One region of the Isoptericola sp. NPDC019693 genome, then DNA from elsewhere that is predicted to be linked to it. Evidence: riboswitches for the same ligand, from Rfam matches in the RefSeq annotation. Region 1 holds a riboswitch; each other region holds the start of a gene.
What was found. Region 1 has a riboswitch for S-adenosylmethionine ahead of ACH436_RS15050 (methylenetetrahydrofolate reductase). Riboswitches for the same ligand answer to the same signal wherever they lie in the genome.
Positions count from the first base shown of each region.

Region 2: linked by a shared signal. The riboswitch ahead of ACH436_RS03085 (ABC transporter substrate-binding protein) and the one ahead of ACH436_RS15050 (methylenetetrahydrofolate reductase) in region 1 are both predicted to bind S-adenosylmethionine.
Region 3: linked by a shared signal. The riboswitch ahead of ACH436_RS03135 (NADPH-dependent FMN reductase) and the one ahead of ACH436_RS15050 (methylenetetrahydrofolate reductase) in region 1 are both predicted to bind S-adenosylmethionine.
Region 4: linked by a shared signal. The riboswitch ahead of ACH436_RS17540 (aminotransferase class V-fold PLP-dependent enzyme) and the one ahead of ACH436_RS15050 (methylenetetrahydrofolate reductase) in region 1 are both predicted to bind S-adenosylmethionine.

Region 1 is NZ_JBIRXP010000004.1:564,227-571,963, reverse strand. It holds gene ACH436_RS15060 (SseB family protein) at 36-1,154, shown strand; gene ACH436_RS15055 (NADP-dependent oxidoreductase) at 1,233-2,144, shown strand; SAM riboswitch class I at 2,238-2,344, shown strand; gene ACH436_RS15050 (methylenetetrahydrofolate reductase) at 2,350-3,372, shown strand; gene metE (5-methyltetrahydropteroyltriglutamate--homocysteine S-methyltransferase) at 3,401-5,797, shown strand; gene ACH436_RS15040 (FBP domain-containing protein) at 6,163-6,678, shown strand; gene ACH436_RS15035 (Hsp20/alpha crystallin family protein) at 6,841-7,266, shown strand; gene ACH436_RS15030 (signal peptidase I) at 7,274-7,737, opposite strand, start outside.
Region 2 is NZ_JBIRXP010000001.1:647,563-655,299, reverse strand. It holds gene ACH436_RS03090 (ABC transporter permease) at 1-308, opposite strand, end outside; gene ACH436_RS03085 (ABC transporter substrate-binding protein) at 313-1,962, opposite strand; SAM riboswitch class IV at 2,033-2,146, opposite strand; partial or broken gene ACH436_RS03080 (carotenoid oxygenase family protein) at 2,327-2,527, shown strand; gene ACH436_RS03075 (DUF6518 family protein) at 2,669-3,358, opposite strand; gene ACH436_RS03070 (DUF4395 domain-containing protein) at 3,452-3,907, opposite strand; gene ACH436_RS03065 (thioredoxin family protein) at 3,981-4,418, opposite strand; gene ACH436_RS03060 (LLM class flavin-dependent oxidoreductase) at 4,517-5,644, opposite strand; gene ACH436_RS03055 (LLM class flavin-dependent oxidoreductase) at 5,644-6,792, opposite strand; gene ACH436_RS03050 (rhodanese-like domain-containing protein) at 6,829-7,206, opposite strand; gene ACH436_RS03045 (LLM class flavin-dependent oxidoreductase) at 7,286-7,737, opposite strand, start outside.
Region 3 is NZ_JBIRXP010000001.1:660,360-668,096, reverse strand. It holds gene ACH436_RS03155 (hypothetical protein) at 1-281, shown strand, start outside; gene ACH436_RS03150 (GDSL-type esterase/lipase family protein) at 278-808, shown strand; gene ACH436_RS03145 (DNA polymerase IV) at 831-1,913, opposite strand; gene ACH436_RS03140 (DoxX family protein) at 2,085-2,648, shown strand; SAM riboswitch class IV at 2,822-2,953, shown strand; gene ACH436_RS03135 (NADPH-dependent FMN reductase) at 2,975-3,541, shown strand; gene ACH436_RS03130 (flavin reductase family protein) at 3,580-4,095, shown strand; gene ACH436_RS03125 (nitrilotriacetate monooxygenase) at 4,109-5,278, shown strand; gene ACH436_RS03120 (LLM class flavin-dependent oxidoreductase) at 5,289-6,737, shown strand; gene ACH436_RS03115 (GNAT family N-acetyltransferase) at 6,772-7,509, shown strand; gene ACH436_RS03110 (gamma carbonic anhydrase family protein) at 7,562-7,737, opposite strand, start outside.
Region 4 is NZ_JBIRXP010000006.1:145,632-153,368, reverse strand. It holds gene ACH436_RS17560 (peptide MFS transporter) at 1-983, opposite strand, end outside; gene ACH436_RS17555 (GNAT family N-acetyltransferase) at 1,135-1,716, opposite strand; gene ACH436_RS17550 (amidase) at 1,832-3,310, shown strand; gene ACH436_RS17545 (CsbD family protein) at 3,424-3,597, shown strand; gene ACH436_RS17540 (aminotransferase class V-fold PLP-dependent enzyme) at 3,697-5,139, opposite strand; SAM riboswitch class IV at 5,174-5,290, opposite strand; gene ACH436_RS17535 (hypothetical protein) at 5,460-5,963, shown strand; gene ACH436_RS17530 (rhodanese-like domain-containing protein) at 6,215-6,706, shown strand; gene ACH436_RS17525 (O-succinylhomoserine sulfhydrylase) at 6,703-7,737, shown strand, end outside.

The DNA of each region.
Region 1 (7,737 bases):
GAGTTCCGCCGACCAACCAGGAGACCTGATCGACCATGACGGACGCACCCCCCGACTCGAGGTCGCCCCTCGCTGCGGCTCTCGCCGCGGCCGACCGCGACGCCGTCGGCCGCGCCCTGCGCTCCGACCCGGTCGTCGTCCCCGTCCTCCCCCGCGAGGACGACACCCCGCAGGTGCGGGTGTTCGCCGCGCCCGAGGGGGCCACGCTCCCCTACGCCCTGTGTCTCTTCTCCACGCCCGGTGCCCTCGAGCGGTTCCTCGCGGACGACCCCGCACGGGCCTACAGCCTTCGCCGGCGTGACTCCCTGGTCCCGTTCCTCCGCCGGCACGGCGCGGTCCTCGACCGGGTCGTCGTCGACCCCGGCAGCACCCACGAGATGACCCTGGGGGTGGCCGAGCTCAGCGACACGCTGGGCCCCGGCGACGCCGCCGACAGCACCGGCCTGGCCGACAGCACCGGCGCGGGCATCAGCATCGAGGGCCTCCATGCCATGGCCAGCGTCGACGAGCCCGGCGGGTCGCGCGGCATCGGCATCGAGCTCAACCTGCCCGACCACTGGGCCCTGATCGACCTGGAGGACGAGGCGCAGCGCGACCTGCAGATCCGCGCGATCGTCAAGCAGCAGGGCGCGGCGCTCGGCGACCGCGGGGCCGGGCTGCGGCGCGACCTGCGGGAGCAGCTCACCGCGGTCGCCGCGAAGGCCTCGGCCGCGGGCGGGCAGGTGATGGCCTACCTGGTGCTGCCCGGCAAGGACGCCGCCCTCGCGCTCAGCCTCACGCTGTACTGGCACGACCTCGGCCCGGAGGCCGGCGAGGTCACGCACCTGCAGCGCATCCACGACCGCCTCCATCCTCGGCTCGGGCCCGACGACGAGCTCACCGTCACCGACACCCTGTCGGGGCCGTTCCTGCGCCACGTCCGCGTCGGCCGGGGTGCGGGCGAGCTCGGCGGGCAGGACGTTCCCCTGCTCCTGGTCGACTACTGGGCGCCGGCCCCCGGCGCGCGGTCCGTCGCCCGTCTCGCGTTCTCGACCCCGCACGTCGAGATCCGCGACGCGATCCTCGGCCTCACCGACAAGGTCCTGTTCGCCACCGAGTGGCTCATGAGCGCCCCTGGCGACGTCCTGGACGCGGCCGAACCCGCCACCCCGTGATCCCGTCGTGCCGCGACACCGCCGCGCCGCCGCTGGTCCGCGCGGGCAGGGCGGCGGCGCCTGCGCCAGGATGACCGCGTGCGCGCGATCGTGTTCGAGACCCACGGCGACCCCGAGGTGCTGCACCTCGCCGACGTGCCCGCTCCCGAGGCGGGCCCCGGACAGGTGCGCGTGCGCGTCGAGGCGGCCGCCGTCAACGGCTGGGACGTGAAGTCGCGTGCCGGGGCGCCCGGCGCCCCGGCGTCGACGTCGGCCGTCGTGCCCGGGCTGGAGGTGGCGGGGGTCGTCGACCAGGTCGGCCCGCCCGCCGGGGACGGCGCGGCCCGGGTCGCACCCGGCGACCGCGTCGTGGGCTTCACGGTCGGCGGCGGGTACGCGGAGCTCGCGCTCACCAAGGTCTTCGCGCGCGTCCCGGACGGCCTGGCCCCGACCGACGCCGTCACGCTCCCCGTCGCGGCGGAGACGGCGACCCGCGTGCTGCGCCTCCTGGAGGTGCGCGCCGGCGAGACGCTCCTGGTGCACGGGGCGTCGGGGTCGGTGGGCGCGCTGGCCACCCAGCTCGCCGTGCGCCGCGGCGCCCGGGTGATCGGGACCGCGTCCGCACGGAACCAGGACCGCGTCGCGGCCCTCGGTGCCACGCCGACCACGTACGGCGCCGGCCTGGTCGAGCGCGTCCGCGCCCTCGCGCCCGGCGGCGTGGACGCCGTCCTCGACACCACCGGCGCGGGCGTGCTGCCCGACTCGATCGCCCTGCGCGGCGGCACGGACCGGATCGTCACCATCGCCGACGACGCCGCGGCGGAGCTCGGCGTCGAGGCCAGCTGGCGGTCCGAGCGGGACGCCGGGGACCTCGCCGAGGTCGTGGCCGCCCTGGCCCGCGGCGACCTGACCACCACCGTCGGCGCGGTGCTGCCGCTGGCCGACGCCGCCCGGGCGCACGCGCTCGTCGAGTCCGGGCACGCGGGCGGCAAGGTCGTGCTGGTGCCCTGAGCAGGGCGTTCAGGCCCGGCCGCCCTCCGCGATCGTCTCAGCAGGCGGTCTCATCCTCGCCCGCATCGCGGATGCTGCGTACGATCGCGTGACAAGCCATCCAGAGCGGCCGAGAGTCCTGGCTCGACGACGCCGCAGCAACCCGTTCTCCGACGGAAGCCTCCCGAGGACGAAGGTGCTCACGCCAGGATCGATGGAGTGACGCATGGTCGCAGAGGCATCCCTTTCGCCCACCCCGGTGCTGCCGGCACGCCCGACGGTCTCGTTCGAGCTCATGCCGCCGCGCCGGCCTGACGCCGCCCCCAAGTTCTGGGAGACGGCCCGCCGGCTCGTGGCCGCGCGCCCGGACTTCGTGTCCGTGACGTACGGGGCGGGCGGCGGCGACCGCGCCACCGCGCGCCAGGTCGTGGCCACCCTGCTCGGGGGCACCCCCGTGCTGCCGGTGGCCCACCTGACCTGCGTGGGCGCGCACCGCGAGGACGTGTCCGCCGTCATCGACGACTTCCTCGACGCCGGCACCCGCGCGTTCCTCGCCCTGCGCGGGGACCCGCCGAAGGACCAGCCGGACTGGCAGCCGCCGGCCGACGGCGTCTCGTCCTCGATCGAGCTCGTGCACCTGCTGCGCGAGGTCGAGGCGCGACGCTGCGCGACCGACCCCGGCGCCGCGCTGCGCGGCGCCGCGCGGCCGATGACGATCGCCGTCGCGACGTTCGTCGACGGCAACGTCCAGGCGGGCACCACGCGGGCCCAGGAGGTCCGCCGCCTCAAGGAGAAGCAGGACGCGGGGGCGAGCTTCGCCATCACGCAGCTGTTCTACGAGGCCGCCTCCTACACCGACTTCGTCGCCGAGGCCCGTGCGGCCGGGGTGACGATCCCGATCCTCGCCGGGCAGCTGCCCACGACCGAGCCCCGCCGGCTCCGTCGCGTCGAGGAGCTCACCGGCGTCCGCGCGCCCCGGCACCTGCTGGACGCGCTCGACGCCCTGCCGGACCCGGAGGCCCAGCACGCCTACGGGACGGCGCGGGCCGTGGAGCTCGCCCAGCGCGTGCTCGACGCCGGCGCCCCCGGCATCCACGTGTACACGTTCAACAAGTACCGTCCCGCTCTGGACCTGCTCGAGGGTGTCCACCTCGGCGGACCGGCGCCGGCCGACCACACGTCGGACGGCGCGGACCTGGCCAGAAGGCCGTGGGTACCGAGCATCCCGACCCAGGCTCCCGCCGTCTGACGCGCGGAGCCCGACCTCTGGAGTGCTCATGTCCACCGCACCGACAAGCCCCACCCCCGCCGCGGCGTTCCCCGGCGGCACGATCCTCGGCTACCCCCGCATCGGGCGCCGCCGCGAGCTCAAGCGCGCCGTCGAGTCCTTCTGGGCCGGCCGCTCCGACGCCGTCGACCTGGAGGTCGCGGCCGGCGCCCTGCGCCGCGAGACGGCGCGCCGCCTCGTCGAGCTCGGCCTGAACCCCGACGACGGCTCCGTGCCGGGCTCGTTCTCCTACTACGACCAGGTGCTCGACGTCGTCGCGCTGCTGGGCGCCGTGCCCGAGCGGTTCCGCGACCTGCTCGACGACGAGGACGGCTCGCTCGAGCTCGACGGGTACTTCACCGTGGCCCGCGGCCGCGGCGAGGACGCCCCGCTCGAGATGACCAAGTGGTTCGACACCAACTACCACTACCTCGTCCCGGAGATCAGCGAGACGACGCCGGTCTCGTTCGCCGACCACCGCGTCGTGCGCGAGTACGCCGAGGCCAAGGAGGCCGGCGTCACCACGCGTCCCGTGCTCGTGGGCCCGGTGACGTTCCTGGCGCTGTCGAAGGCCGCCGACGAGGCGGGCGAGGGCTTCCACCCGCTCGACCGGCTCGACGACGTGGTCGCCGCGTACGCCGACCTGCTGCGCGCGCTGGCCGCCGTCGGCGTGCCGTGGGTGCAGCTCGACGAGCCCGCGCTGGTCACCGACTCGCTCGACGTGCCGGCCGAGCGGCTGCACGCGGCGATCGCCTCCGCGTACCGCGCCCTGGCGACCGACCTCACGACCGGCACCGACGACACCGACCCCGAGCGGCCCGCGATCCTCGTGACGGCGCCGTTCGGCGGCCTGCACGAGGACGCCCTCGCGCTCCTCGCCGCCACCGACGTCGACGCGATCGCGATCGACCTGGTCAAGGGCGCGGCACCCGCCGGGCCGCTGCCCGGGCTCGAGGGCAAGACCCTCGTCGCGGGCCTGATCGACGGCCACAACGTCTGGCGTGCCGACCTGACCGCGAAGCTCGACGCCGTGGAGCCGCTGCGCGCGCTCGGCGCCGGGGCCCTCGCCGTCGGCACGTCGACGTCGCTGCTGCACGTGCCGCACGACGTCGAGGACGAGGTCTTCGGTGACGGTGCGGGCACCACGCTCGACCCGCGCCTGCGCGACTGGCTCGCGTTCGCCGACCAGAAGGTGGGCGAGGTCGCCACCCTGGCCCGTGCGCTCGCCGAGGGCCGGGACGCCGTCGCGGACGCGCTCGCCGCGTCGTCCGCGGCCGTGGCCTCGCGCGCGACGGCGGCCGGCGTCGTCGTGCCCGCGGTGCGCGACCGGGCCGCGGCGCTCACCGACGCCGACTTCGCCCGCGGCTCGTACGCGGAGCGGGCGGCCGCCCAGGCCGCGCGCCTGAACCTGCCCCCGCTGCCCACGACGACGATCGGCTCGTTCCCGCAGACCCCCGAGATCCGCAAGGCCCGCGCCGCGTGGACGAAGGGCGAGCTCGCCGACGCCGACTACTCCGCCGCGATGCGGGAGGAGATCGGGCGCGTCGTGCGGCTGCAGGAGGAGCTCGGCCTCGACGTGCTGGTGCACGGCGAACCGGAGCGCAACGACATGGTGCAGTACTTCGCGGAGCACCTCGACGGCTTCGCGGTCACGGCGAACGGCTGGGTGCAGTCGTACGGGTCGCGCTGCGTGCGCCCGCCGATCCTGTGGGGGGACGTGCAGCGCCCGGCCCCCATCACGGTCGAGTGGTCCGCGTACACGGCGTCGCTCACGCAGAAGCCGGTCAAGGGCATGCTCACGGGCCCCGTGACGATCCTCGCCTGGTCGTTCGTGCGCGACGATCAGCCGCTCGGCGACACCGCCAACCAGGTGGGCCTCGCCCTGCGCGACGAGATCGCGGACCTGGAGGCCGCGGGCATCGGCATCGTGCAGGTGGACGAGCCCGCGCTGCGCGAGCTGCTCCCCCTGCGGCGCGCGGACCAGGACGAGTACCTGCGCTGGTCGGTCGGGTCCTTCCGGCTCGCGACGTCCGGGGTGGAGGCCGCCACGCAGGTGCACACCCACCTGTGCTACTCCGAGTTCGGCGAGGTCATCGGGGCCATCGACGGCCTGGACGCCGACGTCACGTCGGTGGAGGCGGCCCGCTCGCGCATGGAGATCGTGCCCGAGCTCGCCGACGCCGGGTACTCCCGCGGCATCGGGCCGGGCGTGTACGACATCCACTCGCCCCGCGTGCCGTCGTCCGACGAGGTCACCGAGCTGCTGCGGCTCGCGGTGAAGTCGATCGACCCCGCCCTCGTCTGGGTCAACCCGGACTGCGGGCTCAAGACGCGCGGGTACGCGGAGGTCGAGCCGGCCCTGGCGCACCTGGTCGCCGCCGCCCGCGAGGTGCGCGCGACCCTCTGATCTCGTCCACCGAGCTGCCGAACAGGCGGTTGACACCGTTATGGCGTGCGGATTGCCGCCATAACGGTGTCAACCGCCTGTTCGGCGCTCGGCTGGGACCGCGCGTGACGGAATAGACGTCGACCCGGGCGACGGTCCCGTGCCACCATGGAAGGGCCGGTCGCGCCGTCGAGCGCGAGCGGACCACGACTTTTCACACGAGCGAGGAGAGCGCGATGCCGGGCGTCGCAGGGAGCGGGGTGGGCCACCAGGCCTGCTCGGGCAGTCCCGCCTGCCCCGGCACCGTCACGCGCTGACCCGATCGGCACGGTGACGGTGCGGGGCCTTGCCCTGCCCACCCCCGCTCACCTGAAAGCCGATACCCCATGACCCCGCTCACCGAGCAGCAGCTTCGCGCGTCCCTCGTCAACGCCACCCGCAGCGAGCGACAGCGCATGATCGTCCCCGACCTCGCCGAGGTCGACTGGGACCGCCTCGACTACCTGGGCTGGCGCGACCGCAAGCAGCCCCTGTCCGCGTACGTCGTCACGACCCTCGACGACGAGCCGGACGCCGAGCCCGTCGGCGTCATCCTGCGCGCGAGCGAGCGCACCGGCCCGCGCCGCGCCGCCATGTGCGCCTGGTGCGAGGACGTGGTCGAGACCCGCGACGTGCAGCTCTACGTCGCGAAGCGCGGCGGCGCCGCGGGCCGCAAGGGCGACACCATCGGCACGCTGATCTGCAGCGACTTCCGCTGCTCCCGCAACGCGCGTCGTCGCCCCACCCTCGCCGAGGCGGGGCGCGACGACGACGGCGTCCGCGAGGCGATCGTCGAGCGCCGCGTCGACGCCCTGCGCGAGCACGTGCGCCGCTTCGTCGACGAGGTGCGCCGCACCGCCTGACGCCCGCCCTCCGGCGTTCGCCCACGGCGATCACCCAGATCTGGCACTCGCACCTCCAGAGTGCTAAATCTTCTGGTGTAGCCACGGCGGAGCCGGAGGGCCCGGCCCGCCGTTCGCGACCGAGGCCGCGGGCGCGGCCTCGCGACGAGGAGGTGATGCGCGATGGCTACCTACTGGGACCCGTTCCAGGAGATGGACCGGATGTTCGGCTCGCTCGCACTGAACGGCCGCAGCGCCCCCGGGATGCCGATGGACCTGTTCCGCGAGGGCGACCACTACGTGCTGGCCGTGGACCTGCCCGGTATCGACCCGGGCAGCATCGACGTGTCGTGCGAGGACCGGACGCTGACGATCCGCGCGGAGCGGACGCCGCGCTCGGCCGAGGGACAGTGGCTGCTTCGGGAGCGCACCACCGGCACCGTCGCCCGGCAGCTCACGCTCGGCCGCGGTCTGGCGCTGGACCAGATCTCGGCGTCCTACGCCGACGGCGTGCTGACGCTGACGATCCCCGTCGCCGAGGACGCCAAGCCGCGGCGCATCGAGGTGAGCCACACCTCTACCCCCACCGCGATCGAGGCAGGTTCCTGACCGCTGCTCAGGACGCTCCCGACCCCGCCGGGGTGCGCTCCGCCACGGCGGGGTCGGGCGCGTCCGCGTCCGCCGGCGCCGCGCGGCGGCCCGTGCCGCTCGGCAGCATCACGACGACGGTCAGCCCGACGAGGATGCCCGCCACGAGGAGGACGTGGGTCTGCAACCAGCCCGCGAGCGCCCCCAGGTAGGGCACGTCGAACGCCACCTTGCCGACGGTCGCCACGTGGTACGGCCGCGGGTCCTCGTACTCGTTGGCGTCGCCCCGCAGCGTCAGCGCGGCGCCGGTGCCCGCGGGGTCGACGACCTCGTCGGGGAGCTCGTCGATCGCGGTGATCCGGTGGGTGACGAGCCCGCGGCCGTCCGTGCGCGGCAGCGTGACGACATCGCCGACCTGCAGCTCGTCGGCGGGGGTGGTCCGCGCGAAGGTCATCGCGCCCACCGGGATGCCCGGCGCCATGGACCCCGAGA
Region 2 (7,737 bases), on a different contig from region 1:
GTCTCGGGCAGGGCCTGCGCGACGAGCGACGTGGCGGACGCGCCGCTCACGTAGGAGTCGCCGAAGTCGCCGGTCAGCGCGCCGAGGAGGGCGTCGCCGTACTGGACGACCAGGGGGCGGTCCAGGCCGTACTCGGCCCGCAGGGCGGCGAGCTGGGCGGGGTCGACCTGGCTCACCTCGCCGCCCCCGGACGCCACCAGGGCGACCGGGTCGCTCGGCAGCAGGTAGAGGACGAAGAACGCGACGGTGAAGGCCGCCCAGAGGACGAAGACCCCCTGCCCGGCGCGCTGCAGCACGTAGCGCGTCATCGGGTCACTCCCCTGCCCCGTCGGTCACCCACGCGTCGTAGAAGTCCAGCCGCGAGGAGGCCTCGAAGGTCAGCCCCTGCACGCGGTCGGCGGCGGCGATCGTGGTGGACAGCTCGTAGACGGGGATGGCGTGCCCGCGCTCGAGCAGCAGCCGGGACGCCTCGGTCACGAGCTTCTGGCGCTCCGCGGGGTCGGTGGCGGCGGCCGAGTCGTCGAGGAGCGTGTCGACCTCCTCGGGGTCGCGCTGGTTGATGTTGCGGGCGTTCGCCGAGAAGATCGTGCGCAGCACGTCGGCGTCGGACCGGGTGAGGTTGTAGTAGTCGAAGTCGAAGTCGCCGGACTCCTTGGCCGCCTCGGACTCCGCGACGGTGACGTGCTTGAGCTGCAGGTCCACGCCGATCTGGCGCAGCTGCTGCTGCACGAGCTCGAGCGGCTCGGGCACCTGCCAGAACGTCACGGTCGTGGAGAGCTTCTGCCCGTCCTTCTCGCGGATGCCGTCGGCACCCTCGGTCCAGCCCGCGTCGTCGAGGATCTTCTTCGCGCCATCGGGGTCGTAGGCGAGCAGGTCGTCCGCACCCTCGAACAGCGGCGTGGAGTGCGAGAGCACGTTGGTCGCCGCCTGGTCCTGCGGGGTGAGCACGGTGTCGACGACCTGCTGGCGGTCGATCCCCTTGAGGATGGCGGTGCGCACGGCCTCGTCGGCGGCCAGCGGGCTGGACTCGTTCGGGAACAGGTTGAACACGACGCCCGGGTTGGCGCGGTAGGAGAGCCAGAACCCGTGGCCGTCGAACTGCGGCAGGTCGACGGCGTTGATCGCGGCGGTGGCGTCGATCTGGCCGGACTGCAGGCTGCCGGTGCGGACGCTCGCCTCGGGGATCACCTGGAAGGTGACGGTGTCGAGATAGGCCTCGCCGGTGTGGTCGTTCGCCTCCGAGCCCCAGGCGTAGCCCTTCACCTTCTCCAGCACGATCTCCTGGTCCTGGGTGTAGGACTGCACCGCGAACGGGCCGGAGCCCACGTACTTCCCGGCGCAGCGATCCTCGGCCGAGAGCTCCGCCGACGCGGGCGAGAGCAGGCCGAGGGAGAACGTCGAGGTGGCCTGGAGGAACTGCGCGCTGGGCTCGTCGAAGTCGACCGTCACGGTGCGGTCGTCGACCACGGTGGTGCCGGCGTACCCGACGAGGTACTGGGAGCCGAGGGACGCCACGGCGCCCAGGTCGACGATCGCGTCGAAGTTGGCCTTCACGGCCTCGGCGTCGATCGGGGTGCCGTCGGCGAAGGTCGCGTCGTCGCGCAGGTGGAACGTGTAGCTGGACGCGTCGTCGTTCACCTCCCAGCTCTCGGCGAGCCACGGCAGGATCTCGCCCGACTCCGGGTCCTGCGCCGTGAGGGAGGCGACGGTCTGCCGGGCGGCGGCGATGGCGTCGTTGTTGCCCACCTGCTGCGGGTCGATGCAGTGCGAGTCGACCGTGATGGCGAAGGTCAGGTTGCCGCCGGTGACGGGCTCGGCGTCGGCGGGCGCCGACGCGCCGTCGCTCGCCGCGTCGGCGCCGCCCGAGCAGGCGCTGAGCAGCAGCGCGGCGGAGGCGGCCACCAGCCCGGCGAGCCGGGCGGGTCGGGTGGTGCGGGGGGTGGTGCGAGGGGTGGTCGTCATGGCACGTCGGTCCTCGTGGTCGTGGCAGGCCGCCGCGTCGCGGACCTCGCGGGTCCCTCGCGGTCGACCGGTGCCGTGCTTACCCCGCCGCGGTCACGGCAGGGTCAGGTCGTTCCCGGAGCACCCCGTCACGTCGAAGGGTTGCTGGCCAGCGAGCCGGGCCTGGGTGCTGGCGCTCGTCACCTGGGCGGCAGGGAAGCCGCCGCGACCGCGCGAGTCAAGGATCGAACGGGACGTCTCACATCGCGGACCCCTCGCGGAAGGCCCGCCGCCGGCGCGACGCAGGCGCCGGCTGCACTAGTGCACAGGGAGCGAAAGGCCGGCGTCGGCCCAGGTCAGCGGCTCACGTTCGTACGGTCGACGCATGCGATACCTGGAGGGGCCGTTCGAGCCCGTGCACGAAGAGACCACCGCGTTCGACCTGCCGGTCACTGGACGGATCCCCGTCGAGCTGAACGGTCGCTACCTGCGCAACGGGCCCAACGCGCTGGGCGTGGAAGACCCGGCCGTGCACATCTGGGGCATGGGCCAGGGCATGGTGCACGGGGTACGCCTGCGCGAGGGCCGCGCCGAGTGGCGGTGGGTCGCGCGGCGCTGCGGGCGGCGGCCTGACCCTGCTGGTCACGCCCCGCGAGGTCGTGTCTCCCCGCCCCGACGTGCGCTCGCCGTCCGGGCCCGGGGCGCCTGCTCGGGGACGTGCCGGCGGTCAGACGACGGCGCCCAGGGCGCGGTAGGCCACGACGAACGCGGTCGCGACGACGGCGGTTCCCGCCACCGCGAGGGTGACGGGCAGGGCGCCACGGAGCCTGCGCGCGAGCATGCCGACGAGCAGGACGAGCGCGACGACGCCGATCACCACCCAGAAGGTGGCGCCCGTCGTCTCGACGACCGTCGTGAGCCCATAGGCCGACTCGCCGAGGCCGATGCCCGCGAGCAGCGCTGTGCCCAGAGCGGAGCGCACGCCCGTTCGCCACAGCCACGCCGCCGCGACCCCGACGAACAGGCCGACGACGAGGCCGACCACCCCGAACAGGGTCGGGTCGTAGAAGGACCCGCGGAGGTCGGCGGCGACGGTGTAGCCGAGGGTGAGCAGCACGAAGCTCGCGGCGCCGAGCACGGCGGCGTGCCACGTCCGGGTCCGTGGGTCGCGCGCGGCCCAGGCGACGAGGAGCGCGGTGAGCAGGGTCCAGCCGCTCGCCGAGTTCGCGAAGGGGGCCGCGGCATCGGGCAGGAACCCCTGGGCGTACGACGTCAGACCGCCCAGCAGGAAGCTCGCCGCGAGCACGACGACACCGTGCTGCCAGGGGTGACCGGACGCCCCTGGCACCCCGTCGGGTCGCGTCCGTGCCGACGGGCGGTCGTCGGCGCGGTCAGGGGACGAGGTCAGGTCGGGCACACCACGACGGTAGACGGCACGGGCCGGCGGGGCGTCATCCCGTGGTCGGACGCGAACTGGCACCGACCTCCCGGCGGGTGCACCGAGGGCCGCTCAGGCGCGGCGCAGGCGAGCGCCGAGCAGGTAGAGCTCGCAGCCGAGGCACAGCCCGACGACGGCGTTCAGGGCGGCCGCGACGAACGCGATGCCCGCGGCCCACGGAACGGCGGCCAGGACGCCCGCGAGCCCCAGGACCACGCCCACGCCGGTGACGACGAGCCCCACGAGCTGGGCGAAGCGGGGCGGGCGCGGGTCCTCCAGCTCGGCCGGCGGCGCGAGCCGCGGGCGCACGAGGGTCTTGAAGAGCCAGCCCTGCACCGTGCCCTGCGCGCCGCGCACGGCCCCGAGCAGGAAGCCCGCGGCCACCACGGCGAGGAGCACGAGGCCGGCGGTGGTCGCCCCGAGCAGCACGACGACGGCGAGGAGCAGCGCCGTGATGCCGGCGCCCACGCGGGGCCCGCGCGGGTCGATGCCGGCGGGTGCCTGCGTCTCGGTGGTCTCGCGGGTCATCGTCGTCTCCTCGGTCGTGCCCGGCGTGGGCGGTCCGGCGCTGCGCCGGTGGTCGGTGCGCGGGTCGCGCGGGTCAGGCGCTGCCCGCCGCGACGGGCAGGGCGGTGTCCAGGGCGTGGCGCGCCTGGGCGGGCGACATCCCGCCGCTGCTGCGGGCGGTCTGCACCCCGGCGCCGTCGAGCACGAGCACGGTCGGGGTCTTGAGCACGCCCAGCTCGCGCACCAGGTCGAGGTGGTCCTCGACGTCGAGCTCGTGGTGCACGACGCCGTCCTCGCGCTCGGCGAGGCCGCGCAGCACGCGGGCCGTGGCTCGGCACGGGGCGCACACCTCGGCGGACAGCTGCACGAACGTGGCGCGCTCGCCGAGCGTCACACCCCGGGCCGCCCAGTCGACGCCCGGCCCAGGGCCCGCGGGCGTGGCCCGCACTCGGCCCTGCCGCGACCGCCAGACCGCGCCGAGCACCGCCGTGAGCAGCACGAGCACCCCCAGCACCACGAGCTGCGTGGTCATGCCCTCGCTCCTTCCGTCCGGCCGTCTCCCCGGTCATCTTCCTCGCCATCCGCATCCTGGTCGACACGGTGGTCACATGCCGGACACCATCGGGTCCGTCATGCCGCCTGAGCGAACGGCGGGTGCTCCACGGCCGTGAACCCGGCGGCCCGGCGGGTGTCGGCCGCCGACCACAGGTCGGTCGTGACCTCGGCGCGCACCAGGGGCGCCACCTCCGCGGCGAACCGTCGCAGCACGTCCTCCTGGTGCGCGGGCTCCAGCAGGTGGTTGACGGACACCGACTGCAGCACGTGCCCGAAGGACCCGTGGTAGTCGAGGATCTTCTCCGCCACCCGCTCCGGCGAGCCGACCAGCGCGGGCCCGCGCTCCACGGCGTCCTCCAGCGTCTCGAAGGCCAGCGCCTTGCCCACGTGGGTCGCCGGGTCGAAGCCGCGCGCCCGCAGCCGTGCGACCTGCCCCTCGTACAGGGGCCGGTACTGCTCGATCGCCTGCTCGGTGGTGTCGGCGAGGAACAGCCCGCCCGACCCTGAGCCCACGAAGCCGTACGCCGGGTCGTGCCCAGCGGCCGCGTAGCGCTCGCGGTAGCGGTCGATGAGCACCTGGTAGTTCTCGCGCGGCTGCAGCGCGTTCGCGCTGACGATCGGGTCGCCCCAGCGGGCGGCCAGGTCCACGGCGAACTCGCTCGTGGCCGACCCGTGCCAGATGCGGAACGGCCCGGCGAACGGGCGCGGCAGCGTCGTGGCGTGCTCGAGCGCGTGCCGGTGCCGCCCGGACCACGTGACGTCCTCGGCGGAGAGCAGCAGGCGCAGCAGCTCGTAGTTCTCCTCGAGGTACTCGTACTGCTTGGTGAGGTCGAGGCCCAGCAGCGGGTACTGCAGCTCCTCGTTGCCCTTGCCGATGACGATCTCCAGCCGGCCCCGCGAGAGCTGGTCCACGGTGGCGAGGTCCTCGGCCACGCGGATCGGGTCGAGCAGCGACAGCACGGTGACTCCCGTGGACAGCAGGATGCGGCTGGTCCGCGCCGCCACCGCGCCGAGGATGACGGTCGGGGCGGACGACAGCACGTCGCCCGCGTGCCGCTCCCCCACGGCGAACGAGTCGAAGCCGAGCTCCTCGGCCAGCACGGCGTGCTCGACGACGCGCTCGAGCCGGTCGGCGGGCGGCACCGCCTCCCCCGTGACCGGGTGCGGCGGGTTGAAGACGATGTCGAGCAGCTGGAAGCGCATCAGGCCACCCGCTCCCCCGCCGCACCGGACGCCTCAACGACCTCGGCCTGCTCGGCGGCGCGGTCGCGCGCGGCCACGCCCTCGCGCACCAGCGGGATGACGTACCGGCCGAAGTCGACCGCGTCGTCGAGCAGGTCGTAGCCCCGCGCGGAGATGACTCGTACGCCCAGGTCGTAGTAGGCCAGCAGCGCCTCGGCCACCTGCTCCGGCGTGCCGACCAGCGCGTTGGAGTTGCCGGCCCCGCCGGTGGCCCTCGCCGTCGCGGTCCACAGCGCGGTGTCGTACCGCTCGCCCTGGGCGGCGATCTCGAGCAGCCGCTGAGAGCCGGCGTTCTCCGGCGTGTCGATCGGGTGGCGGCGCGACAGCTGCCCGCCGAGCGCGGCCTTGCGGGCCTCGATCCGGTCCAGCACGCGGTGCGCCTTCTCCCAGGCGAGCTCCTCGGTGGGCGCGACGATCGGTCGGAACGCGGCGTGGATGCGCGGCGGCGTCGTCCGGCCCGCGGCGGCGGCCTCCGCGTGCACCCGGTCGATCTGCTCCTGCGTGCGCGTCAGCGGCTCGCCCCAGACGGCGTAGATGTCGGCCTCCGCCGCCCCGACCTTGAAGGCGGCGTCCGACGACCCGCCGAAGGAGATCGTCGGCACGTGCCCGTCGAACGGCTTCGTGTCGAGCACGAAGTCCTCGAACTCGTAGAACTCGCCGTGGTGGTCGAACGCCTCCGGGCTCGTCCAGGCCTGCTTGACGATGCGGATGTACTCGTGGGTGCGGGCGTACCGCTCGTCCTTGGTGAGCCGGTCGCCCTCGCGTCCCTGCTCGTGGTCGTTGCCGCCGGTGATGAAGTGCACCGACAGCCGGCCGCCGGAGAGCTGGTCCAGGGTGGCGAACGTCTTGGCGGCGTACGTCGGGTACGACACGTTGGGCCGGTGCGCCAGCAGCAGCTCGATGCTCTCCAGGCGTGCCGCCGTGTACGCGGCGAGGGCGGCCGGTTCCGGGCCGGACGACCCGTACGCGAACAGCACGCGCGTCCATCCGTTGTCCTCGTGGGCACGCACGATGCGCTCCAGGTAGGCGGGGTCGAACGCGGCGGTCGTGCGGGCCGACGCCTCGGAGGCGTCGTTCGTCGTGGCGATGCCGAGGAACTCGACGGGCATGGGTCTCTCCTTCAGGAACGGGGTGGGCGGCGCAGGTCAGGCGGTGGCCGAGGGGGTGGTGGCCGGCAGCCCGGCGTCGCGCCACGCGGGGAACCCGCCGTCGACGTGGGTGACGTCGGTGTAGCCGCGGGCGGCGAGGGCCGCGGCCACCGGGCCGGAGCCGTTCACCGACCCGCACACCACGACCACGGGGGTGTCGAGCGAGATCGCCGGGGCGCCCGCCGGGCCGAACAGGGCGTCGAGGTCGTCCCGGTCGGCGAGGGTCGCCCCCGGGATCTCGCCGGTGGCCGCGCGGCCGCCGGCCGACCGCACGTCGATCAGCAGGGCGCCGCGCTCGACGCGGTCGCCCGCTGCTCGCGCGTCCTGCGGGGCCGGGACGGACTCGGGCGTGGTGCTCTCGGGGGTGGTGGTCACGGGGTTCTCCTCGGGGTGCGTGCGGTGCTGGGCGTGCTGGGCGTGCGGGAGCTTCTGGGGGCCGTCGGTGCCGAGCGGCTCACGACGTGGCCAGGGCGGGGAGGCGGGGGTGGGCCTCGGCGGAGGTCCCCCATGCCTCGGCGAGCAGCGCGAACGACCGCCGCCGGTCGGCGGGGTCGTGCGTGGCGGTGGTGACGAGCAGCTCGTCGGCGCCGGTGACGCGGGCCAGGGTCTCGAGCCGCTCGACGACGGTCGCCGGGTCGCCGACGACCCGGGTGTCGACGCGGTCGGCGACCACCGCCCGCTCGTCCTCCGCCCGCTCCGCCCAGGGTGTGGCGTCGGCGGGCCGCGGGTAGGCGATCGCGCCGTCGGTGCCGCGCCGGATGGACAGCACCCAGTCGGCGAACGGCGCGGCAAGCTCGCGGGCGCGCTCCGTCGTGTCGGCGACGAGGACGTCCGCGGACACCACGACGTACGGCTCGGCCAGCACACCGGGGCGGAACGCCGCCCGGTACGCGGCCACCGTGTCGA
Region 3 (7,737 bases), on a different contig from region 1:
CCCAGGTCGACACCGCCGACGGCGAGCTGGCCCGTCGCACGTTCACCGTCAACGTGCGCGACCCCGAGAGCCAGCAGAACCAGCCGGCCGGCGAGGGCACCCCCGGGCTCACCCTCACGTTCACCGGCGACGCCCGCACGTCGCCGGGATCGGGATCCGGCCCGCCGACGAGCGCGCGCCGCGCCTGGCGCTGCTCGGCGACTCCACCGTCACCGACCAGGGCGGGGCCCCGTACACCGGCTGGGGCCAGCGGCTGCCCGCGCACCTCGGTCTCGGGGTGAGCGTGGTCAACCACTCCGGCTCCGGGGAGAGCACGGTCTCGGTGCTGGCCAAGCCAGAGATGTTCGACGCCCTGGTGCCGCAGCTGCGCCCCGGCGACGTCACGCTCGTGCAGCTCGCGCACAACGACAAGACGACGACGGCCGCGCAGTACCGCGCCAACCTCACGCAGATCGTGGAGCGCGTCCGGGCCACCGGCGCGACACCCGTGCTCGTCACCCCGATCGTCCGGCTCCGGTTCGACGGCGACCAGCTGAACTCCACGGGCCTCATCGAGACCGCGGCCGGCAGCCTTCCCCAGCACGTCCGCGACGTCGCCGCCGACCTCGACGTCGACCTCATCGACCTCACCGCCCTGAGCGAGGAGCTGGTCGAGGGACTTGGCCCCGTCGACGCCCAGCCGATCTACCTCGTGCGGGAGAACGGCGACCGCACCCACACGTCGTGGTACGGCGCCGGCGTGTACGCCGACCTCGTCGCGGCCGAGCTGCGCACGCTCGGCCTCGTGCCCGAGAGGTACTGGCGCTGACCCGCACCGGTGCGCGGGCGCGTCAGACCCGCCCGCGCACCGGCGTGCTCCCGCCTCCCGTGCCGCCGTCGGGCATGACCATCTCGGCACGCACACCGAGGAGTCGCACCTCGCGGCCGGGCTCCAGGCCGGCCGCGAGGTCGAGCACCGCGGCGGTCACCTCCTCCAGGGAGCGCGTCGGCGCCGGCAGCTTGCGCGAGAGCGTCCGCGTGAAGAACGGCGCGTAGCGCACCTTCAGGCCCACCCGGAACACCGCCCGCCCCTCGGCCTCGGTGTCCGCGTGCGCCTGCGCGGCCAGCTCGCGCAGAGCCGCCTCGACCTGTCCCGGCGTCGTGAGGTTGCGCTGGTACGTGGTCTCCCGGCTGTGCCCGCGAGCCACCCACGGGGTGTCGTCCACGACGGCGGAACCCTGCCCGCGGCCCAGCTCGCCGTACCAGGCGCCCATGCGCGGCCCGAACTCGCCGACCAGGTCCGCCTCGTCCGCGGCGGCGAGCTGCGCCACCGTGTCGAAGCCCAGCCCCGCCAGACGTCGCGACACCCGCGCGCCCACGCCCCACAGGTCGCCGGTGGGCCGCTCCCCCATCACCTCGGACCAGGTCTGCGCGCAGAGGCGGTAGACGCCTGCCGGCTTCCCGAACCCCGTCGCGATCTTCGCGCGGATCTTGTTGTCACCGATGCCGACCGAGCAGTGCAGCCCGCTCGCGTCGAGCACCGCCCGCTGCGCGCGGCGGGCGAACGCCTCCGGGTCCTCGCCGTCGTACCCCAGGAACGCCTCGTCCCAGCCGAGGACCTCCACCACCGTGCCGAGGCCGCGCAGCGCCTCCATGACCTGCGCGCTGGCCGCGTCGTACGCCTCCCGGTCCACCGGCAGGACCACCGCCTCCGGGACCTTGCGGACCGCGACCCGCAGGGGCATCCCCGACCGGACGCCGTGGGCCCGCGCCTCGTACGACGCCGTGGAGACCACGGTGCGCTCGGCCGGGTCGCCGCGGCCCCCGACGATCACCGGACGCCCGGCGAGCTCCGGGCGCCGCAGGACCTCGACCGCGGCCAGGAACTGGTCGAGGTCGACGTGCAGCACCCAGCGGAAGCGGCGCGCGCCCATGCCCCCGAGTGTGCGTCACCGCCCCGGCACCACGCCGCCCGAGGGCGAGGCGGGCGGGTGAGGACCGGGCGAAAACGTGCGGCGGGCGCATCGGTGGGCACGGCAGGGCCTCTCTCCCAGGGCGACCACCCCCGGGTCGCCCCTCCCCGGAAAGCGAGCACCACCATGTCCGTGTCCACCCCGACCCACCGCCCCACGTCGTCGTACCGCACCGCCGGTGCCACCCGAGCCCCGGGCGCTCCCGCGCGCCGCCTCCCGAACGCGCTCGCCCAGCAGGTGGCGCTGCGCCTCGACGTCGCCGTCTCCGCGCTGGCCCGGTTCCTCACCCGTTGGTCGGTGCCGGCGCTGCGCGTCGCGCTCGGCCTCGTGTTCCTCGGCTTCGGCGTCCTGAAGTTCTTCCCCGGCGCCAGCCCGGCCGAGGAGATCGCCGGCCGCACCGTCGAGACCCTCACCTTCGGCCTCGTGCCCGCGACCACGGCCGTGATCCTGGTCGCCGTGATGGAGACGTTCATCGGGCTCACCCTCGTCACGGGCCGGCTGCTGCGCGTCGGTGTCGTCGTGCTCGCCGTCGCCATGGTGGGCATCCTGTCGCCCGTCGCCCTGTTCGGCGACGAGCTGTTCGGGCACGGCATGACGCTGCTCGGCCAGTACGTCCTCAAGGACGTCGTCCTCGTCGCAGGGGGCGCGGTCGTGGCCGCCGCCTCGCTCGGCGCCCGCCTGCGCCTGGAGGCCTGACCGCGGCACGCCCGCACGCTCCCCCGACCGGGGGCCGCCGCCCACACGGGTGGCGGCCCCCAGTCGTGTCGTCGCGCCCCGACGCCTCGCCGTGGACGTCCCGGCGTCCGGATCGTGAGAAGTTCCGGGAGCAGCCTGGCGTTCCGCGACACGGCTGCTATACCTCCGCCCCAGGTCACGAGCCCCAGCGCGAAGCCCCGGCTGGCTGGGCAGCAACCCCACGTCACGGCGGGGTGCTCCGGGAGATGACCAGGCCGCCGGCCGGCCCGTCCGCGGGCCGAGACGCCGCGCGGCAAGCGTGATCGACGGACTGCGAGGTACATCCCATGACCGACCCCACCCGACCCTCCGCCGCCTCCGTAGTGGTGGTCTCCGGCAACCCGCGCGAGGGCTCGCGCACCCTGGCCGCGGCCGAGGCCGCCGGGCGCCGGATCGCCGAGCTGCTCGGCACCGACGACGTCACCACGATCGAGCTCGCGGCGTTCGCGGGCGAGATCCTCACCCCGGACCGCCCCTCCGCGGACGAGGCGAAGGAGCGCCTCGCGCGCGCCACCGTCGCCGTCGTCGCGACCCCGGTCTACAAGGCCTCCTACACCGGCCTGCTCAAGTCCTTCCTCGACCTCTACGGGCCCGACGGGCTCGCCGGGGTCGTCGTCGTGCCGCTCGTCGTGTCCGGCAACCCCGCCCACGCCCTCGCGGGCGAGGTGCACCTGCGTCCGGTCCTGGTGGAGCTCGGCGCCGTCGTGCCCACCCGCTCCCTCACGCTCACCGAGGCCCAGCTGACCGACCTCGGCGCGGCCCTCGACCCGTGGTTCGCCCGCTGGGCGGCACCGCTGCGCCGGGCCGCCGGGACCGCCGCGGCCACCGCCGAGCTGACAGGAGCCGCCCGGTGAGCACCGACCACACCGACCTGTCCGCCGCGCTGACCGGCATGGAGGAGCTCCTGGCCGAGCAGGACGAGCCCCAGCTGTCCCCCGACGAGTTCAAGACGGTCTTCCGCCAGCACCCCGCGGGCGTCGCCGTCGTCGCGCTCGAGCACGACGGGCGGCCCGTCGGGTTCACCGCCACGTCCGTGATCTCCGTCTCCGCGGCGCCGCCGCTCCTGGCGTTCTCCCTGGCGTCCACGTCGTCGTCCTGGCCCGCGGTCTCGCAGGCCAGGACGCTGGCGATCAGCTTCCTCGCCGACCACCAGGACGACGTCTCCGCCCGGTTCGCCACGAGCGGCATCGACAGGTTCGCGGCCGGCGGCTGGACCGCCCTGCCGTCGGGAGAACCCGTCGTCGACGGAGCCGTGTCGTGGGTGCGCGCCCGCGTCATCCAGCGCACCCCCGTGGGCGACAGCTACCTCGTCTCGCTGCGCGCCCTGCAGTCCGGGTCGGACGACGCCTCACCGCTCGTCTACCTCGACCGCACCTACCACCGCCTCGGCGACGAGTCCGCGATCTGAGCACGGAGACACCATGACCACCACCACGACCAGCACACCCTTCCTCGTCGGGCTCGACGTCGACGGCACGGGAGCGCACCCGGCGGCCGCCGCGGCCAGCGGGCTCCCCGCCGCGGAGCTCGTCTCGGCCACCCGGCTCGCACGCACCGTGCGGCACGCCGAGAACGCCGGCGTCACCTTCGCCACGTTCGCCGACGCCCTGCTGCCCGCCGTCAACGGGTCGCCGTCCGCGGCGCGGCTCGACGCCGTGACCCGAGCGGCGTTCGTCTCACGCACCACCACCGCCATCGGCCTGGTGCCCCAGGTGCCGACCACCTATCCCGAGCCGTTCCACGTCGCGACCCAGCTCGCGTCCCTCGACATCGCCGCCGCCGGCCGCGGCGGCTGGCTCGCGGCCGTCACCCGCACCCCGCAGGCGGCCGACGCGTACGGCCGCGAGCCGGTGGCCGACCTCGCTGCCGAGGCGCGCGACGTCGTCCAGGTCGTGCGCGACCTCTGGGACTCCTGGGAGGACGACGCCGTGATCCGCGACGTCGCCACCGGCCGTTATGTCGACCGCGACCGCCTCCACCACGTCGACTTCGTCGGCGGGTCGTTCTCCGTCAAGGGGCCCCTCATCACGCCCCGCCCGCCGCAGGGCCAGCTCGTCGTCCTGGCGGCGGCCGGGGACGTGGCGCCGTCGGTGCGCGACGAACCGTTGGTCGACGTCGCGCTCGTCGGCGGCCCGGACGTCGCGTCCGTCCGCGCCGCGGCGCGGGCCGCCACCGGCCACGAGCCCCACGGCGCCGCCCGCGCCGTCGTCGACCTGGAGGTCGTGCTCGACGCCGGCGGCCGGTCGGCCGCCGCCCGGCTCGCGGAGCTCGACGCCGCCGCCCCCGCGGGGGCACGCACCGACTGGGGCACGGGCGCGCTGCGGTACGCCGGCGACGCCACCGGCCTCGCCGCCCTCCTCGCGGAGCTCGCCGTCTCGGACGACGTGGCCGGCGTGCGCCTGCTGCCCGCCGTGCTCGACACGGACCTGCCCGCGCTCGCCGCCGTGGTGCTGCCCGCGCTGCGTGCCGCCCGGCTCACCGCGGCGCCCCGCTCGGGCGCCACCCTGCGCGAGGCCCTCGGCCTGCCGCGCCCCGCCAACCGCTACGACACCCGCACCCGCGCCGCGCTGCCCGCGGCCGCGCACGCCTGAGGAACCCGCGATGCCCACCAGCCAGACCACCAGCCCGACCACCGGCGTCCCGGACGCCCCGCTCACCCGGCCGCACGCCCAGGTGCACTTCGGCGTCTTCTTCCAGGGCGTCAACCACACCACAATCTGGTCCGACCCCGACTCCGGGTCGCAGACCGACTTCGCCTCGTTCGAGCGCGTGGTCCGCACCGCCGAGCGCGGCCTCTTCGACGCGTTCTTCCTCGGCGAGGGGCTGCGCCTGCGCGAGACCCGCGGCCGCGTCCACGACCTCGACGTGGTCGGCCGCCCCGACGCGATCACCCAGCTCGCGGCGCTCGCGGCGATCACGGAGCGCATCGGCCTCGTCGCCACCCAGAACACGACCTACCACGACCCGGCCGACCTGGCCCGCCGCCTCGCGAGCCTCGACGTCCTGTCCGGCGGCCGGGCCGCGTGGAACGTCGTGACGACCGACAACGCGTGGACCGGGGAGAACTTCCGCCGCGGCGGCTACCTCGACCACGCCGACCGCTACGAGCGGGCCGCGGCCGTGCTGGCCGTCGCGCGCGGGGTCTGGGACGCGTTCGGGGACGACGGCGCCGCACCGGGACCGGTCGCCCGCGTGTCGGTCCCCGGGGTGGACCTGCGCACGCCCCGCGACCTCGTCCTCGACGTGTCCACGCCCCGCAGCCCGCAGGGCCACCCGGTGATCTTCCAGGCCGGCGACTCGCCCCAGGGGCGGGACTTCGCCGCCGCCCACGCCGACGTGATCTTCTCCCGGCACGGCGCCGTGCTCGCCGACGCGCTCGAGTTCGCCGCCGACGTGCGGCGGCGGGTCGTCGCGGCGGGCCGGCCGGAGGGCGACGTGAAGATCTTCCCCGGCACGGCGATCGTCGTCGGCGACACGCCCGCCGAGGCCGAGGAGAAGGCCCGCTGGGTGCGCAGCGCCCAGGTCACCCCGGCCACCGCGCTCTCGATCGTCGGCACCATCTGGGGCGAGGACCTCTCGTCCTACGACCCCGACGGCCCCCTGCCCGCCCACGACCCGGTGGTCGAGGAGCTGGGCGGCGAGCGCGGCTCCGCGACGACGGGGGCGCGCACGCACGAGATCGCCCGGCAGTGGCGCGCGGTCGCGGAGGCCGAGCACCTCTCCATCCGCGAGCTGGTGATCCGCAACGCGGGCGAGCGCGGCTTCACGGGCACCCCCGACGCCGTGGCCGACGAGCTCACCCGGTGGGTGCGCACGGCCGCCGTCGACGGGTTCAACCTCAGCCCGTGGATCGTTCCCGCCGGCCTGGACGACGTCGTGGAGAAGGTGGTGCCCGCCCTGCAGGAGCGCGGCGCCTACCCGACGGAGTACGCCGGCACCACGCTGCGCGAGCACCTCGGGCTGCGCGAGCCGCTCACCCGGCGGGGCACCGGGGCCGGGGCCGGCGCCGTCGACGCCGACAGCGAACCGACCCCCGTCCTCGTGCCGTGAGCACGTACGCTGCCTCGGCAGACCAGGAGGCGACATGACCACCGTGACCATCTCGACGGACGCTCCCACGGGGTCCCCCGACCCCGCGTCCGAGGCCGTCCTCGACAACCCTCGCTGGTCGTCGCTCACCGGCGCGCACGCGCACCTCGCGGAGGGCAACGAGCTGGTGCTGCGCTACCCGGTCGACGTGTCGCCGTTCGCCGCCGTCCGGTCGTGGGACGACCCCGACGTGTGGGACGCGATCGTCGACGTCGCGGGGCACGGCGCCGAGTTCCCCGGTCCGCCGGCCGGCGTCGCGCTGCCCACCGGTTGGCAGACCGTCGCCGCGCACGAAGGCGTCCAGCTCGTCGAGACGGACCGGCTGCGGACGCGGGCCGACGACGAGGCCGTGGTGCTCGGCGCGGACGACGTGCCCGACATGCTGGCGCTCGTCGAGCGCTCCCGTCCCGGCCCGTTCCTGCCCCGCACGTACCTCATGGGCCGGTACGTCGGCATCCGCCGCGAGGGCCGGCTCGTCGCGATGGCCGGCGAACGCCTGCAGCCGGCCGGCTGGACGGAGATCAGCGCCGTGACGACCGACCCCGACCACCGCGGCCAGGGCCTCGCCACCCGCCTGGTCCTCGACGTCGCCCACCACGTGCGCGAGCGCGGCGCCCGCCCGATGCTGCACGCGGCCGGGACCAACGCGAACGCCATCCGGCTGTACGAGGCCCTCGGCTTCCGGCTGCGGGCGCGCACCACGTTCGGCGCGGTGCGTACGCCCCCGGCCTGACACCGGCACCGCCCCGTACCGCGACGCCCGCCGGTCGGGCCGGCCGTGCGGCTCAACCGACCGAGCGGCGGTGGCGCTCGGCGAGCTCCTGGTACTCGATCGCGTTGCGGCGCACCCGCTCGGCGCCCTCGGCGTCGAGCGGGCCGCGGTCCTTGGCGGGCACGCCGACCGCCAGGTGCCCTGCCGGGATCTCCTGGCCCTCGCGCACCAGCGCGCCGGCCGCCACGA
Region 4 (7,737 bases), on a different contig from region 1:
TGGCGGTCCACGTGGTCCTCCGCCAGGAGGATCAGCACCGAGTAGGCCTGGAAGAGGACGAAGTTGAACGCGACCGACGCGATCCACAGCACGAGGAACGGACGCAGACGCCCGCGCTCCTCGGTCGTGACGCGCGGGCTGCGGAACATCACGGTGAAGTAGACGACGGGTGCGACCATCGCGATCACGGTCAGCGCGTCCACGACGCCGGCGACGCTCAGACGGCCGACCGACGCGAGCACGGCCAGGACGCCGACCACCGCCGCGGCCGAGCCGAGGAGGATCCAGCGCATCCGGCGCGCGGCGGCCGGCGGGAGCGGCGCCTCGGCGCCCCGGCCGTAGCCCGGGATGCGGCGGCGGCCCACGACGTACTGGATCAGGCCGGCCGTCATGCCGATCGCCGCGGCGGAGAAGCCCCAGTGCCAGCCGACCTCGGCGCCCAGCCAGCCGGTGACGAGCGGGCCGACGAACGCACCCACGTTGATGCCCATGTAGTAGAGGGCGAACCCGGCGTCGCGCCGGTCGTCGTCGGTCGAGTAGAGCTTGCCCACGAGGGTCGACACGTTGGGCTTGAGGAGCCCGGTGCCGAGGCTGATGAGGACGAGGCCGACCCACGTGGAGATCTCGGCGGGGATCGCCATCGTGTAGTGGCCGGCGGCGATGAGGATGCCGCCCCACAGGACGCCGCGGTAGGAGCCGAGCACGCGGTCGGCGATCCAGCCGCCGCCCACGGACACGAGGTAGACCATCGTGCCGTAGCCGGCGGCGATGGACGCGGCGTTGCCGGACTCCATCGCGAGGCCGCCGTCGGCGACGGTCGCGGTGAAGTACAGGACGAGGATGGCCTGCATCCCGAGGAAGGAGAACCGCTCCCACACCTCGAGGCTGAACAGGGTGGCCAGGCCGCGCGGGTGCCCGAAGAACCCCCGGTCGTCGCGGTTCTCGGGTTCCGGTTCGACGACGGTCGCGTCCTCGGTGGTCACAGGCTCTCCAGGTCTCGGGGACAGGGCGTGGCGTCGGGCCGGTGACGTGCGTCCGGCCCGGACCGGCCGTCGACCTTACCCGCTGTCCTCCCGCCAGGGTCTCACCGCCCGGGCGGCGGGACCCGTCGAACAGCCCGAAGGGGCGGCCCGCTCAGTCCCGCCCGGCGCCGCCCAGCCGCGCGTGCAGCCCCGCGCGCACGTCCGGCCACTCGTCGTCGACGATGGAGAAGTACACGGTGTCGCCGACGGTGCCGTCCGCGGCGACGCGGTGCTTGCGCAGCACCCCCTCGGGCCTCGCCCCGAGGCGCTGGATGGCCGCGCAGGAGCGCGCGTTGCGGGTGTCGGCGCGCAGCGCGACGCGGCGCATCCCCCACTCCTCGAACGCGTGCCGCAGCAGCAGGAGCTTGCACGCGGGGTTCGTGGTGCCGCCCCACCAGTCACGGCCGTAGAAGGTGGTGCCGATCTCCACGCGGCGCGGCCCGGGGGCGAGCTCGTAGAAGCGGGTCGAACCCCGCACCGCGCCGTCGTCGCCCACGACGGCGAACGCCATCGTGCCCGGCGTGGCGACGCCGGCGGCGATCCATGCCTCGAGGTCCGCGACCTGCGTCGGGACGGGGGACGTCATGCCGAACCACAGGTCGGCGTCGACGAGGCCGAGCAGCGCGGCGGCGTGCTGCGGGCCGAGCGGCTCCAGGCGCACGCCGTGGCCGGCGAGGACGAGGTCGTGAGTCACCGGCCCATCCTCGCCGAACAGGCGGTTGATGCCGGAATGCGCCCAGGATCGGCGCCATTACGGTGTCAACCGCCTGTTCGGCGGCCGGCGCGGGTGGATGGGTAGCGTGCGGAACATGGACGACGCCCTGCACGAGATGACCGCCGCCCGGCTGCGCGACCTGCTGCGCGCGGGCGAGCTCACGCCGACCGAGGTGGCCGACCACTTCCTGGCCCGGATCGAGCGGGCCGACCCCGACCTCGGGGCCTTCGCCAGCGTCACCCCCGGGGCGGCGCGCGAGCGGGCGGCGCGCCTCGAGCAGAGCGACGCGCACGGGCGGGGCGTGCTGTGGGGGCTGCCCGGCGCGGACAAGGACCTGTGGCTGCGTGCCGGCGTGCCCGCCGGGTTCGGCTCCCGCGCGTTCGCCGGCGACGACGCCGTGGTGGCTCCGGTGAGCGACGAGATCGTCGACGTCCTCGACGCCGCCGGCATGGTGAGCCTCGGCCGGACGACGGCCCCCGAGCTCGGCTTCCCCGCCTACACGGAGCCGCTGGCCGGGCCCGTGGCGCGCAACCCGTGGGACCGGTCGCGCGGGGCCGGCGGGTCGAGCGGCGGCGCGGCGGTGGCCGTCGCAGCAGGCCTCCTGCCGTGCGCGCCCGGCTCGGACGGCGGCGGCTCGGTCCGCATCCCCGCCGCCGCGTGCGGCGTCGTCGGGCTCAAGCCCAGCCGCGGCCTGGTGCCCGCGGGGTCGGGGCAGGAGTCGCTCGGCGGGCTCGTCGTGAACGGTCCGCTCGCCCGCACCACCGAGGACACGGCGCTGCTGCTCGAGGGGATGCTCACCCGCACGCCGGACGGGCGGGTCGCGCACCCGCTGACGCTGCGCGCGCCGTCGGCCCGCGCCGGCGAGTACCTGGCGGCGGCGCGCCGTGGCGAGGTGGCGGGCAGCGGCGGCGAGGACGTGCAGGGCCGGTTCCGCGTCGGCGTGACGACCGACTCCGCCTGGGACGACTTCTACGCGATCGAGACGTCGCAGGACGCGCTCGACGCGCTCGACACCGGCGTGGCGACGCTCACCGGTCTGGGGCACGAGGTCGACGGGCTGTCCCTTCCGCCCGACCCGACGTACGGCCCCGCCTTCCGCACCCTGTGGATGGCAGGCGCGTCCGCCGTGCCCCTCGACGACCCCGCCCGCCTCGACCGGCTCGAGCCGCTGACCCGGTGGCTCATCGGCCGCGGCCGCGAGGTGCCCGCCCGCGAGCTCGCCGAGGCGCTGCGGGCCCTCACGGCGTTCGAGCGCCGGCTCGTCGCGCAGGTGTCGCGCTTCGACGCCGTCGTCACGCCCGCGCTCGCGATGACGCCCCGCCCCCTCGGCTGGTTCGACCCCGAGGACCCGGAGCGCAACTTCGAGCAGCAGTGCCAGTACACGCCGTGGACGTCGATGCTCAACGTGGCGGGGCTGCCCGCGATCACCGTGCCGACCCGCTGGACCGGCGACGGGCTGCCGATGGGGGTGCAGCTGATCGGGCGGCCGGGCGGGGAGACGACGCTCCTCGCCCTGGCCGCGCAGCTCGAGGACAGGCTGCGCTGGGCGGACCGGCACCCGCCGGTCTGGTGACGGACGGCTCTCCGACCAGGGCGGGCACCACGATCCGAGACGCCGGAGTGCGAACCCGGGGACAGGCGCCTACGGTCGGTGACCGAGGTCGTTCGTACGACGGAAGGAGCCCCATGGGACTCGGAGACAAGGCCAGGCACCTCGCGGAAGAGGCGGAGGGCAAGGTCAAGGAGGCGACGGGCAAGCTCACCGGCGACGAGAAGCAGGAGGCCGAGGGCAGGGCCCAGCAGGCCGGCGCGAACCTCAAGCAGGCGGGCGACGACGTCAAGGACGCGTTCAAGGACTGACCCGCTGTCACGACGGGGCGCCACCGGGGGGTGGCGCCCCGTCGTCATGTCCGCCCTGCGTGCCCGCCCTGAGCGGGGCGGGGACGCGCGGCCCGTCCGTCAGAGGTCGTCGGGCAGGCAGCCGAACGCCTCGTCGGCGCCCAGCGCGGCGGTGGCGAGCAGGCCCTCGAGGCCGGAGCCCTCGGGCACCGGGCGCGGGTCGTCGACGACGACCCACAGCCCGTCCACGACGTCGTACTGCGCCTGGGGGCCCTCGGTGACGAGGGAGCGCACCGCGGCGACGAGACGCTCGACCTCCTCGCCCGCCGTGCCGACGCCCACGGACGCGCGGACGGCGCCGGCGTCGAACCCGAGACGGCCGAGCAGCGGGTGCGCGCAGAACCGGCCGTCGCGCACACCGATGCCGTGCTCGGCCGACAGGTACGCGGCGACGAGGCCCGGGTCGTACCCCGTGACGGTGAACGTCACGACGCCCACCGGGTCGACGGCGTCGTCCCACACGTGCACGACCTCGACGCGGTCGATCTCGCCGAGCCCGTCCACGAGCCGGCGCCGCAGCGCGTCCTCGTGCTCTCCGGCGGCCCACGGGTCGAGGGCGGCAAGCTCGTCGCACGCGGCCGCGAGCGCCACCGCGCCCACCACGTTGGGCGACCCGGCCTCGTGGCGGGCGGGGCCCTCGTGCCAGTCGGTCGTCGTGGTGCGCACCCGCCGCACGGCGCCGCCGCCGGCGAGGTACGGGGTGCCGGCGTCGAGCCAGTCGCGGCGCCCGACCAGGGCCCCGGCCCCGAAGGGCGCGTAGGTCTTGTGGCCCGAGAAGGCGACGTAGTCCACGCCGGTCGCCGCGAGCGAGAAGCGGCGGTGCGGCACCAGCTGCGCGCCGTCGAGCACGACGCGCGCGCCCGCCCCGTGCGCCGCGGCGACGACGTCGGCCACGGGCAGCGCCTCCCCCGTGACGTTGGAGGCGCCGGTGAGCGCGAGCAGGGCGTACGGGCGCCCCGCGGCGGCGGCCGAGCTCAGCTCCTCCTCGAGCTCCGCGAGGGTGGCGGCCACCGAGGACCCGCCCGTCACGACGGTCGCGTCGGTGACGCGCTGCCAGGGCAGCAGGTTGGCGTGGTGCTCGATGTCGAGCACGAGCACGCGGCCGCGCTCCCCCGTGACCGGGTCCGCGGGCACGCAGCCCGCGAGCAGGTTGAGCGAGTCGGTGGTGTTGCGCGTGACGATCGTCAGGTCGTCCTCGCGGGCGCCGACGAACGCGCCGATCGTGCGCCGGGCCGTCTCGTACAGGGCCGTGGACACCTGCGACAGGTAGCCGGCGCCGCGGTGCACGCTCGCGTACAGCGGCAGCACCCGGGCGACGCGGTCGGCCACGGCCTGGAGAGCGGGCGCCGACGCCGCGACGTCGAGGTTCGCGTACGGCACCTGGCGGCCGTCGACGAGCGGGACGAGGGTGTCGCCACCGACGACGGGCAGCACGGGCGAGACGTCGTGCACGGTGGCGGGCGCGACGTCGTGCACGGCGGGCGCGGGGCTGAGCGTGGTCATGCGGGATCCTCCTCGGTCGTGCCGGGGAGGTCGCTCCCCGCGCTTGCCCGCGCGCCGGACGGCGCGGGGCCAGGTCGTCACCCGGGGCACCCCGCCGCGAGAGGAGGGTTGCCGGCCAGCGAGCCGGGGCTTCGCGCTGGCGCTCATGACCTGTCGCCCATCGTGAGTGCGCAGCACCACACGGTCAAGCGGAGCCCGGGACCTTCTCACGATGCGGTCGCGTGAGACGCTGGACGTCGGCCCGGCCCGGCCGTCCCCCGCCTCTGCAGCGGCCGCCCGACGGACCACCACCGAGGACCACAGAGCAGCACGGAGTGACCATGCGACGCCTTCCCCGCCGACTGACGCCGATCGCCCTCGCGAGCCTGCTGGCCCTGACCGCGTGCACGGGACCGCAGGCCGAGGGCGACGACGCGGGCACGCCGGGCTCCGGTGCCGCTCCGACCGCGAGCGCCTCCGCCCCCACGGAGGCCGGGGACGCGGCCGGTGGGACGACGAAGGACCCGTCGGCGTACACCGTCCCCCACACGGACGACCACAAGACGATCGTCACCATGGACCGGTCGCAGGTCGAGGCGCTCACCGGCACCGACCTCGGCGAGGGCGTCCAGGACGCGCAGCGCGCGATGACGCAGGCCGACACGTGGGCGGGCGACGCGACCGCCGACCACGTCGACCTCGTGACCGCGGCGGCCGAGCGCGAGTCCGACCGCATCGAGCGGGTGCTCTCGCAGCAGGCCGACGGCCGGGACGTCGAGCTGCGGCTCACCGTCGTGCACCACGAGCACGCGCAGGAGGCCCACTTCGGCGAGGACGACGACTGACGCGCGCAGGCCGCGGAGTGCGGCGAGGCGCCGGAGGCGCTGTTCAGACGCCCGGGCGGCACCGGCACGCGTCGCTCAGGTCGCGAGACGGGGTGCCCATCAGGCGGACGCCTGTCGTACGATCGCCGCGACCATCCCGAGCGGCCGAGTGACGTGGCACGTCGACGCCGCAGCAACCCGCGGGCAGGTCGCCGGCGACGGCGGCCCGTCCGGACGAGGGTGCTACCGCCACGACCGATGGGAGGACTGCGATGAGCACCCAGATCGATCCCCGCCCCGCCGAGGGCTACGCCGGCGACCTCACCCCGCAGCAGGCGTGGGACCTGCTCGCCGCCGACCCGGACGCCGTCCTGGTGGACGTGCGCACCGAGGGCGAGTGGCGCGCGATCGGCGTGCCGGACACCGCGACCGCCGGCAAGCGCCCGGTCTTCGCCGAGTGGGTCCAGGCGGGCGGGCGTCCCAACCCCGGCTTCCTTGCCGAGCTCGCCGCCGCGGGCGTGACCGCGGACCGTCCGGTCGTCTTCCTGTGCCGCTCCGGCCAGCGCTCGATCGGCGCCGCACGCCTCGCGACGTCGTCCGGCCTCGGCCCGGCGTACAACGTGCTCGAGGGCTTCGAGGGCGGCCCCGGCTTCGACGGCGTCCGCGACCGCGAGGGCTGGAAGGTGCGCGGCCTGCCGTGGGGCTCGTACGACGACGCTGCCGCGACGCCGGCGGCCGGGCAGCAGCCGGAGCAGACCCGATGAGCAGCACGCAGGTCCCGACCGGTCCTGGCGCCGACCCGACGACCCTCGGCGGCTCGCGCCCGCTGCCCGCCACGGTCCGGCCCGCGACCCTCGCCGTGCGCGGCGGGCACCGCCGCTCGGACTTCCAGGAGATGTCCGAGGGCCTGTTCCTCACCCAGGGCTACACCTACGGCTCGGCGGCGGACGCCGAGGCCGCGTTCGCCGGCGAGCGGTCCCAGTTCCTGTACTCGCGGTACGGCAACCCGACGGTGCACACGTTCGAGGAGCGGCTGCGCCTCATCGAGGGCGCCGAGGCCTGCTACGCCACGGCGTCGGGCATGTCGGCGGTGTTCAACGCCCTCGCCGCGCTGGTCTCCAGCGGTTCGCGCATCGTGTCGGCGCGGGCCCTGTTCGGCTCCACGAACGTCATCTACGACGAGATCCTCGCCAAGTGGGGGGTGCGCGTCGACCTGGTGGACGGGCACGTGACCTCGCAGTGGGAGGAGGCCCTCGCCACCCCGGCGGACGTCGTGTTCTTCGAGTCGCCGTCCAACCCCATGCAGGACCTCGTGGACGTGCGGCGGGTGGCAGAGCTCGCGCACGCCGCCGGCGCCGTCGTCGTGGTGGACAACGTGTTCGCGACGCCGGTGCTGCAGAAGCCGCTCGAGCTCGGCGCCGACGTCGTCGTCTACTCCGCCACCAAGCACATCGACGGCCAGGGCCGCGTGCTCGGTGGCGCGATCCTCGGCAGCGAGGAGTTCCTCTCCGGGCCGGTGCAGACGCTCGTGCGCAACACCGGCCCGTCGCTGAGCCCCTTCAACGCGTGGGTGCTGCTCAAGGGCCTGGAGACGCTCGACGTGCGCGTGCGCGCCCAGAACGCGGCAGCGCTCGAGGTCGCGACCGCGCTCGAGGGGTTCGACGGCGTGACCGGGGTGCGCTACCCGTTCCTGCCCTCGCATCCCCAGCACGAGCTGGCGAAGTCGCAGCAGTCGGGTGGCGGCACGGTCGTGACGTTCGACCTCTCCGTGCCCGAGGGCACCGAGCCGGAGGCG